DNA from 4 places in the Marinomonas pontica genome. Region 1 is predicted to be linked to each of the others. Evidence: predicted binding sites of a transcription regulator. Region 1 holds the regulator's gene; each other region holds the start of a gene.
The links. Region 1 encodes sigma-54, which starts transcription at its own class of promoters, with help from an activator protein. Its sites were predicted from a motif close to TGGCACNNNNNTTGCTNT; they were not measured.
Positions count from the first base shown of each region.

Region 2: AABA11_RS10200 (nitrate reductase) is a predicted target of sigma-54. The motif match lies at 586-603, and genes of this name have one in related genera.
Region 3: AABA11_RS10230 (CmpA/NrtA family ABC transporter substrate-binding protein) is a predicted target of sigma-54. The motif match lies at 662-679, and genes of this name have one in related genera.
Region 4: glnL (nitrogen regulation protein NR(II)) is a predicted target of sigma-54. The motif match lies at 1,067-1,084, and genes of this name have one in related genera.

Region 1 is NZ_AP027271.1:1,446,955-1,449,162, forward strand. It holds gene AABA11_RS06730 (HPr family phosphocarrier protein) at 1-16, opposite strand, end outside; gene ptsN (PTS IIA-like nitrogen regulatory protein PtsN) at 26-475, opposite strand; gene AABA11_RS06740 (RNA polymerase factor sigma-54) at 493-1,965, opposite strand; gene lptB (LPS export ABC transporter ATP-binding protein) at 2,041-2,208, opposite strand, start outside.
Region 2 is NZ_AP027271.1:2,164,458-2,166,665, reverse strand. It holds gene nirB (nitrite reductase large subunit NirB) at 1-113, shown strand, start outside; gene nirD (nitrite reductase small subunit NirD) at 118-450, shown strand; gene AABA11_RS10200 (nitrate reductase) at 754-2,208, shown strand, end outside.
Region 3 is NZ_AP027271.1:2,172,465-2,174,672, reverse strand. It holds gene AABA11_RS10235 (CmpA/NrtA family ABC transporter substrate-binding protein) at 1-525, shown strand, start outside; gene AABA11_RS10230 (CmpA/NrtA family ABC transporter substrate-binding protein) at 881-2,208, shown strand, end outside.
Region 4 is NZ_AP027271.1:3,036,342-3,038,549, forward strand. It holds gene glnA (glutamate--ammonia ligase) at 1-903, shown strand, start outside; gene glnL (nitrogen regulation protein NR(II)) at 1,135-2,208, shown strand, end outside.

The DNA of each region.
Region 1 (2,208 bases):
TAGACTCTTCCTGCATACGCCGTACCTATATTAGTGTGTTAAAAATAGTAAATAACTCTTCGTTATTGTTTGCAGTTCGCAATTTGTCTAGCGCCTCTGAAGACTGTGCTAATTCGGCAATTTGCGCCAGAGTAGCAAGGTGTTGGTCGCATTCATGAGGAGGAACGATAAGCGCAAAGATCAGATCAACCGCTCTTTTGTCGATGGCATCGAAGTCGACTGGCGTTTGCAGTGACATCACGACGATGGCAGTGTGATTGGCTGACTCTAGTCGACAATGGGGAATCGCTATGCCATTGCCAATACCTGTGCTTCCGAGTTTTTCACGGCCAAGTAAGGCATCGTAGACAGCTTCGTTGTTGCAATGTAGACGATTTGAAGCGACTTCGGCAATGCTTTCTAAAACGCGTTTTTTACTAACGATATCTTGTTTAGCAAGAACTAGGTCTGCTTTTAATAATGATTTCAATGACATGATAAAATGGTTTCCGTTTAGATCAGTCGTTTTCGTTCATTGGAAGGAGGGATATTCATCGCCTCACGATATTTGGCTACCGTTCGTCTGGCAACCTGTATGCCTTGGTCTGCCAAAATGGCAGCGAGTTTATTGTCGCTTAATGGTTTTTTCGCCGGTTCGTCTGAAACAAGCTTTTTGATCATGGCGCGAATGGCGGTAGAGGAACACTCTCCACCTGATGCTGTGTTTACATGGCTTGAGAAAAAGTATTTTAGTTCAAAAATGCCTTTTGGGGTGTGCATGTATTTCTGAGTTGTCACCCTTGAAATGGTCGATTCATGCATTCCCACTTCTTCGGCCACATCGTGAAGTACCATGGGTTTCATGGCTTCTTCACCCAGTTCAAAGAAATCTATTTGTCTACTAACGATGCAGCTGGCCACTTTTAACAACGTTTCGTTTCGGCTTTGAAGGCTTTTCATGAACCACTTGGCTTCTTGAAGCGATGTTTTTATGTAAGTCGCATCTTCCGTTGTGGTGGCTGTACTCGCCATTGCAGAATACGTTTCGTTGATTTTTATGGGGGGGAGAGCGTCGTTGTTTAGCTCTACTTGCCAGACATCATTGCGTTTTTTGACGGACACATCAGGGATGACATAGTCTGTGTCATCAGCGTCAATAACTGAGCCAGGTCTGGGGTTTAGCTGTTGAATTAAATGAATAACTTCTTTTAACGCTTCGTCTTTTAGTTTTGTCTTTCGGCTCAGCTGAGCGAAATCACGATTGCCTAAAAGTGGTAGGTAATGATCGATTAAATTGTAAGTGCTTTTGAATAATGGATGGCTGTGAAAGGCTTCCAATTGAACAAGTAAGCAATCTCGTAAATCGATAGAGCAAACGCCAACAGGGTCGAAGCGCTGAAGTCGGTGCTGCACAGCAATAACTTCGTCAATTTCCAGCTCTTCTAGCTCTGTACTGAGTGATTCGCAAATGTCCTCGGGTGTAATGCTTAAATACCCATCAGGCTGCACACACTCAATAATCGCGTAAGCAATTTCAATGTCTCTGTCCGACATATGGGTCAGATTCAATTGCCAAATAAGGTGGTCTTGGATGCTTTCAGCGGGTGCGTTACGGCTTTCAAAATCGCTTTCACTTTCAAAGCTATTGCTGTCGCTAACGGCAGCAGAACTTTGGTAAGTGTCATCCCAGTTACTGTCTATTGATAACTCTTCTGGGATGCTTTCTGTCCACTCAGATTCTAAACGCGCTTCTTCGCTGTTTGTTTCTATTGGTGTTTCTGTTGCAATTTTGGATTCGATGCTTGCTTGAGTATCACTGTTCGTATGTTCTTCGTCATCGAGCTCAAGAAGTGGATTGGACTCTAAAAATTCATGGATTTCTTGCTTTAAATCCAACGTAGAAAGCTGCAGCAAGCGAATGGCTTGTTGCAGTTGAGGCGTCATGGTCAGCTGTTGACCGAGTTTTAATTGCAAAGACTGCTTCATAGAGCAACTCTTTTTGTTTGAATGAATTGGAACGAGTTGTGCATACTACTCCCTTTCTACAGCAATGATAAGGGGTTACAGGCGGAAGTCGTCGCCTAAATAGACCTTTTTTACCTGTTCATTGTTGATGACCGTACTCGCGTCACCAGAAGCAATGATGTAGCCATTGCCGACAATGTAGGCTTTATCGCAGATGTCGAGTGTTTCTCTGACGTTGTGATCTGTGATTAGAACGCCAATTCC
Region 2 (2,208 bases), 720 kb from region 1:
AATTTGTGAATTACGACGGTGAAGACAGCAACGTAGTGTTTGTGGAAGAGCGCAATCAAATGCGCCCTGCAACGGACCTAGAAAAACAGCAATTAATCGCAAAGGTGGGTTAATACGATGACGATGCCGTGGAAATTAGTGTGTAAGCAGAGTGATTTGGTTGTGGATGCCGGTGTTGCAGCCATGGTTAATGGCGAGCAGGTGGCGCTTTTTTATGTGCCAGAATCGGACAACAAGGTTTTTGCTCTTGGAAACTGGGACCCTGTTGGTAAAGCAAATGTTTTGTCGCGTGGTTTGATTGCACATCTTCAAGGAGAGTGGGTTGTAGCAAGTCCGCTTTATAAACAGCATTTCGTTTTGTCGACGGGGCAGTGTCTAGAAGAAGAGCTCAGTGTGCCTCATTGGCAGGCCAAGCTCGAAGGGGGCAGTGTGTATATTGCTTCACTTTAAAACAGTGCGTTTGGTGGTTTTTTTGCACTGTTTAAGTGCGTTATTGATTTTTGTGTGTGAATACGGCGAGCCGACTGTGGCATCGAATCTATAGTAAGAGCAGGCGTTAGCGGGAAATGCCTTTTTTCTAGAACTTGGCCTGCTTATTGCTTTGTATAGAGTACTGATGCACCGTAAACCGACGATGGCTTACACATAAAGCAGTCAGATATTACAAAAGGCAACGAGGCCCAATCACTTTTCTAAGAAAAGTGATTGGGCCTTTTTTTGTTTTCAACAAAGTGAGCAGCGTGAGGAAGACCCATGACGGCAACCAGCAAAAAAACAACTTGTCCATATTGTGGTGTTGGGTGTGGCGTTAATGTCACGATTCCACACTCAGTAGACGACATTGTTCCGCCTGTATCTGGAGATCTGGAGCACCCTGCTAATTTTGGTCGCTTATGCGTAAAAGGCAGCAGTCTTGCTCAAACCCTGCGTTCGGATGATCGCTTATTAACACCCATGGTGGCAGGGCAGGCTGTATCGTGGAATGAAGCAGTAGAGACGGTTGCGGATAAAATTGCTCAGGTTGTGAAAGATCATGGTCCTGATGCGTTTGCTTTTTATCTTTCAGGCCAAATTTTAACGGAAGATTATTATGTGGCGAACAAGCTCGCCAAAGGTTTTATTGGTACGGCGAACGTGGATACAAACTCACGTTTGTGTATGGCGTCCGCTGTCGTTGGTTACAAGCGGGCTTTTGGTTCGGACACTGTGCCTTGTAACTATGAAGATTTAGAGCGCTGTGATCTGTTGATTATGGTTGGTTCAAACGCGGCGTGGACACACCCGATTTTATATCAACGTATAGCGGCCGCGAAAAAACAGCGCCCTGAGATGAAAATCGTGGTGATTGACCCACGAGAAACGGCGACCTGCGATATTGCCGATATGCATTTGGCGATTAAGCCGGGCAGTGACGCCGCGGTGTTTTCTTACTTATTAAAGTGTTCTGCTCAAGCGGGTATTTTGGATGAGGGTTTTATCGCCAATCACACAAATGGATTTGACGAGGCATTCGCTCAAGCCAAATCTTCAACCCCCACGTTGTCCTCTGCGGCCGCCTTTTGTGGCGTCAGCGAACAGGATCTTAATCGTCTTGTAGGCTGGTGGAATGATACGCCGAAGACAGTGACGTTTTATTCTCAAGGAGTAAATCAATCCTCATCTGGCGTGGATAAATGCAACGCGATCATCAATTGTCATTTGGCGACAGGTCGAATTGGGGTGGAGGGCGCAGGGCCTTTTTCAATTACTGGACAACCCAATGCGATGGGTGGACGTGAAGTGGGCGGTTTGGCGAATCAATTGGCGGCGCACATGGATTTCGCGACACCGGGCGCACAAGAGTTGGTGCAGCGCTTTTGGCAAGCGCCCAATATGGCAACGGAAAATGGCTTAAAAGCCGTAGATTTATTCCAAGCGATGGAAGAGGGTAAAGTGAAAGTGGTGTGGATTATGTCCACCAACCCAATGGTGAGCTTACCAGATACGGCTCAAGTTCGACGCGCGCTGGAAAAGTGTGAACTGGTGATTGTCAGTGATTGCAAGGCGCACACTGATACCACTGCGATGGCTGATGTTTTGTTTCCTGCAACAGGTTGGAGTGAAAAAGACGGTACGGTGACCAATTCAGAGCGACGTATTTCACGTCAGCGTGGATTGTTGCCAGCGCCAGGCGAGGCGAAGCATGACTGGTGGGCGATTTGTGAAGTC
Region 3 (2,208 bases), 730 kb from region 1:
AAAGTGTTTGGTGTGAACTCGACTTGGGCTGAGCAAAATCGCGGGTCGTATCTTGCGGTGATACGAGCGCTAGAGCAGGCATGTAAGTGGGTGGATAATCCGGCGAATCAGACAGAGCTGCTTAATATTTTAAGCCAATCTGATTATTTAAATTGCACGGTTGAGCAGCTGGTCTATGGTTTCGGATCGGTAAAGCCTAAGGGGCAGTTCGATTGGCCAATGGACGCCTATCAGCGATTTTCAGGCAGTGATATTAATAAGCCGCTTCCAAGTTATGCATTATGGATCATGGCGCAGATGCATCGTTGGCATCAACTGGATCATGTCACGTCGCTGAACGATTTGGCGGAGCAAGTTTATCGTAAGGACTTGTTTTATGAGGCGCTGGGCTTAGCGCAAAGGAATCAGGCATCAGAGTGGCGATTATCTGCAAAAGAAGAGTCCACTTGGCTTTCCTCTGTTGCTTCAGGAAAGATCCGTTTGCACCCAGAAGGCATATTAAAAGGGTTTGATCGTTTTGAGTGAGTGGTATTTGAACATGTCATGTTTTAGTGCGTTGTGCGTAATGATTGGGCGAAAAAAGGTTTTCCAGCGGGCTCATACGTCATTCGTGGCGGTGTTAAATATATAAATATTATATAAATCATATGGTTAATTATGTTGGCACGTTGCGTGCTTTATTAAATACATTGAAAAAGAGTTAGCTAAAAAATTTTGGTGAAATTAGCAACGATGCTGAATTGTCACCCACATTACTGAATATCCAATGTAGGATTTTCTTTGAATGGCAAAGGCGCCTGTGAACACATTTTGTTGTGATTGCATGCGCCTTTTTTGTTTTTCTACTTTTTAAACCTGTCTTTAGAAGCGGAGTATGACGATGAACCTTAGATTTTTGAAAGCCGTAATTCCCCTGCCTGTGACTGCAATGGCAGTACAGAAAGTCCGTGCGTCTGTGTTGGTCGGCTCTGTTCTTTTGTCTGGCATTGCTCATGCAGAGCTTGGTTATCCGGAAAAAGAAGAGTTGAAATTTGGCTTTATAAAGTTAACAGACATGGCGCCATTGGCGGTGGCCTATGAAAAAGGCTACTTCGAAGATGAAGGCTTGTACGTCACGTTAGAAGCTCAAGCAAATTGGAAAGTGCTGTTGGATCGAGTCATTGATGGGCAATTAGACGGTGCTCACATGCTGGCGGGACAGCCATTGGGCGCCACCATCGGCTACGGTACCAAAGCACACATTGTGACGGCGTTTAGCATGGATTTGAACGGGAACGGCATAACTGTATCAAACGATGTTTGGGATGAAATGAAGAAAAACATTCCAAATGGCCCCGATGGAAAGCCAGTTCATCCTATTAGTGCAAGTGCTCTAAAGCCGGTCATTGATGGTTATAAAGCGCAGGGCAAGCCATTCCAAATGGGCATGGTTTTCCCAGTTTCCACTCACAACTATGAATTACGTTATTGGCTTGCTGCAGGTGGAATCAATCCTGGCTACTACGCGCCAGCACGAGGCGATACCAGTGGCCAAATCAATGCAGATGCTCTGTTGTCTGTAACGCCGCCACCACAAATGCCAGCCACCATGGAGGCCGGCACTATTTCTGGTTACTGCGTGGGTGAACCATGGAACCAACAAGCCGTATTTAAAGGTATTGGCGTGCCAGTGATTACCGATTATGAAATCTGGAAGAACAACCCAGAAAAAGTATTTGGTGTGAGCAGTGATTGGGCGGAGCAGTATCCAAACACACATATTCGTGTGGTGAAAGCGATGATCCGTGCTGCGAAATGGTTGGATGATAACAATAACGCTAACCGTCCAGAGGCTGTGAAAATCCTTTCACGCAGCCAATACGTTGGTGCCGATTACGATGTTATCGCCAACAGTATGACGGGGACATTTGAATACGAAAAAGGTGACAAGCGCGAGATTCCTGATTTCAACGTCTTCTTCCGTCACCACGCGACTTACCCGTATTACAGCGATGCCATCTGGTACCTAACGCAAATGCGTCGTTGGGGGCAGATTGCGGAACCTAAGTCTGACGAATGGTTCATGAATATCGCTAAAGAAGTTTACCGTCCTGACATCTATGCGCAAGCGGCTAATTCATTGATCGAAGATGGCATCATGATGGCGTCTGAATTCCCTGACTTTGACAAAGAAGATGGATTCAAACCACCTCAAAGTGACTTCATCGA
Region 4 (2,208 bases), 1.6 Mb from region 1:
ATGGGCCACCGTCCTTTCGTTAAAGGCGGTTACTTCCCAGTTCCACCAGTAGACTCTCATCACGACCTACGTGCTGCAATGTGTGGCGCGATGGAGACTATGGGTCTTGTGATCGAAGTTCATCACCACGAAGTAGCAACAGCGGGTCAGAACGAAATCGGCGTTAAATTTAACACTCTAGTTAAAAAAGCCGACGAAGTTCAAATCCTTAAGTACTGCGTACACAACGTAGCGCACGCTTACGGAAAAACAGCGACCTTCATGCCTAAACCAATCGTTGGTGACAACGGTTCTGGTATGCACGTTCACCAGTCTTTCTGGAAAAACGGCGAAAACCAATTCGCAGGTGACCAATATGCCGGTCTATCTGAAATGGCGCTTTACTACATCGGCGGTATCATCAAGCACGCTAAAGCATTGAACGCGTTCACTAACGCTTCAACTAACTCTTACAAGCGTCTTGTACCTCACTTCGAAGCACCTGTTATGCTTGCATATTCTGCACGTAACCGTTCTGCTTCTATCCGTATCCCATACGTTGCAAGCCCTAAAGGCAAGCGTATTGAAGCTCGTTTCCCTGATCCAACCGCTAACCCATACTTGGCATTCGCAGCTATGTTGATGGCAGGTATTGACGGTATCAAAAACAAGATTCACCCTGGCGATGCAGCGGATAAAGATCTATACGACCTACCAGCTGAAGAAGCGTTGGCCATTCCTCAGGTTGCTGGCAGCCTAGAAGAAGCGCTTAAGTGCCTAGATGAAGACCGCGCATTCTTAACTCAAGGTGGCGTTTTCTCTGACGACATGATCGATGCTTACATCGACCTTAAGACTGGTGAAGCTCGTCGCGTATCTATGACAACTCACCCACTTGAGTTCGAACTTTACTACAGCGTGTAATAGCAATATTCGCTAAGTAATTCACAAAAAGCCCCGACACAGATCGGGGCTTTTTTTTGCACTAAAAAAAACATCAACACCATAGCGCACAAAAACAGTGCATAATGTTTTCCTGACAAACGCAAAAACCTTAATAAACAAGCCATTCTAGGCTGCCCAATGTTGGTTCGCTTTTTGCAGTTGTTATAAAAGGAAACCATAAAAGCAGGAGTCAATAGAGAGGCACTGTCTGTGTATAGTTTATTAATCGACCATTTATCTACGGCTATTGTTCAACTGAATGACCAGCTTGAGATCGAATATCTGAATCCTGCAGCCGAAATGTTGCTGGCGGTCAGCCGCCGTCGAATTTATGGCAGTGACATTAACGCCGCCTTTCGTGAAGACGAAGACAGCATTCAAGCCTTGCATGCCGCTATCGAGTCTGGCCACCCTTTTACTAAGCGCGAAGCGGAAATAGAGTGCAGTAACAACAAAAAGCTCTTTTGCGACTACACGGTCACACCAGTCATGGGCACGTCCAATGATACGGAAAGCTTAATCATTGAGCTGTATCCACGCGATCGCATGAAGCGTATCTCACAAGAAGATGAAATCATCGCGAACCACGAAAGCAGCAAAGAACTGGTGCGCGGCTTGGCTCATGAAATCAAAAACCCACTTGGCGGTATTCGCGGCGCCGCGCAACTTATCAGCCGAGCGTTTACCGATGAAGCACTAAACGATTACACACAGGTGATCATTGAAGAGTCCGATCGGTTACGTGATCTTGTTGACCGTTTGTTAGGGCCGAGACAACTACCGAAGAACAAACCTCTCAACATACACAAGGTCATAGAACGCGTTAGACAACTGATCTCAGTTGAGACAGACAATCAAATCCAACTCATTCGAGATTATGACCCAAGTATTCCAGACCTCATTGGCGACGAGTCGCAATTGATCCAAGCGCTGTTGAATGTGACACGCAACGCCATGCAAGCACTCATGGAAGACACCGGCAATCACCACAAAACCATTCACATGGTGACGCGGGCTTTGCGTCAATTCACCATTGGCTCAAAACGCCATCGTTTAGTGTGCAAAATCAGCATTGTCGATAACGGCCCGGGCATTCCAGAAGCCATTCTAAAAACCCTCTTTTACCCAATGGTCAGCGGCAGAGCCGATGGCACAGGCTTAGGCTTATCCATCGCACAGTCTGTTATTCATCAGCACCATGGGATTATTGAATGCAACAGTTACCCGAAGAAAACCGAATTTAATATATTGATTCCCATAGAGACAACAGTCCACGAACAGGAG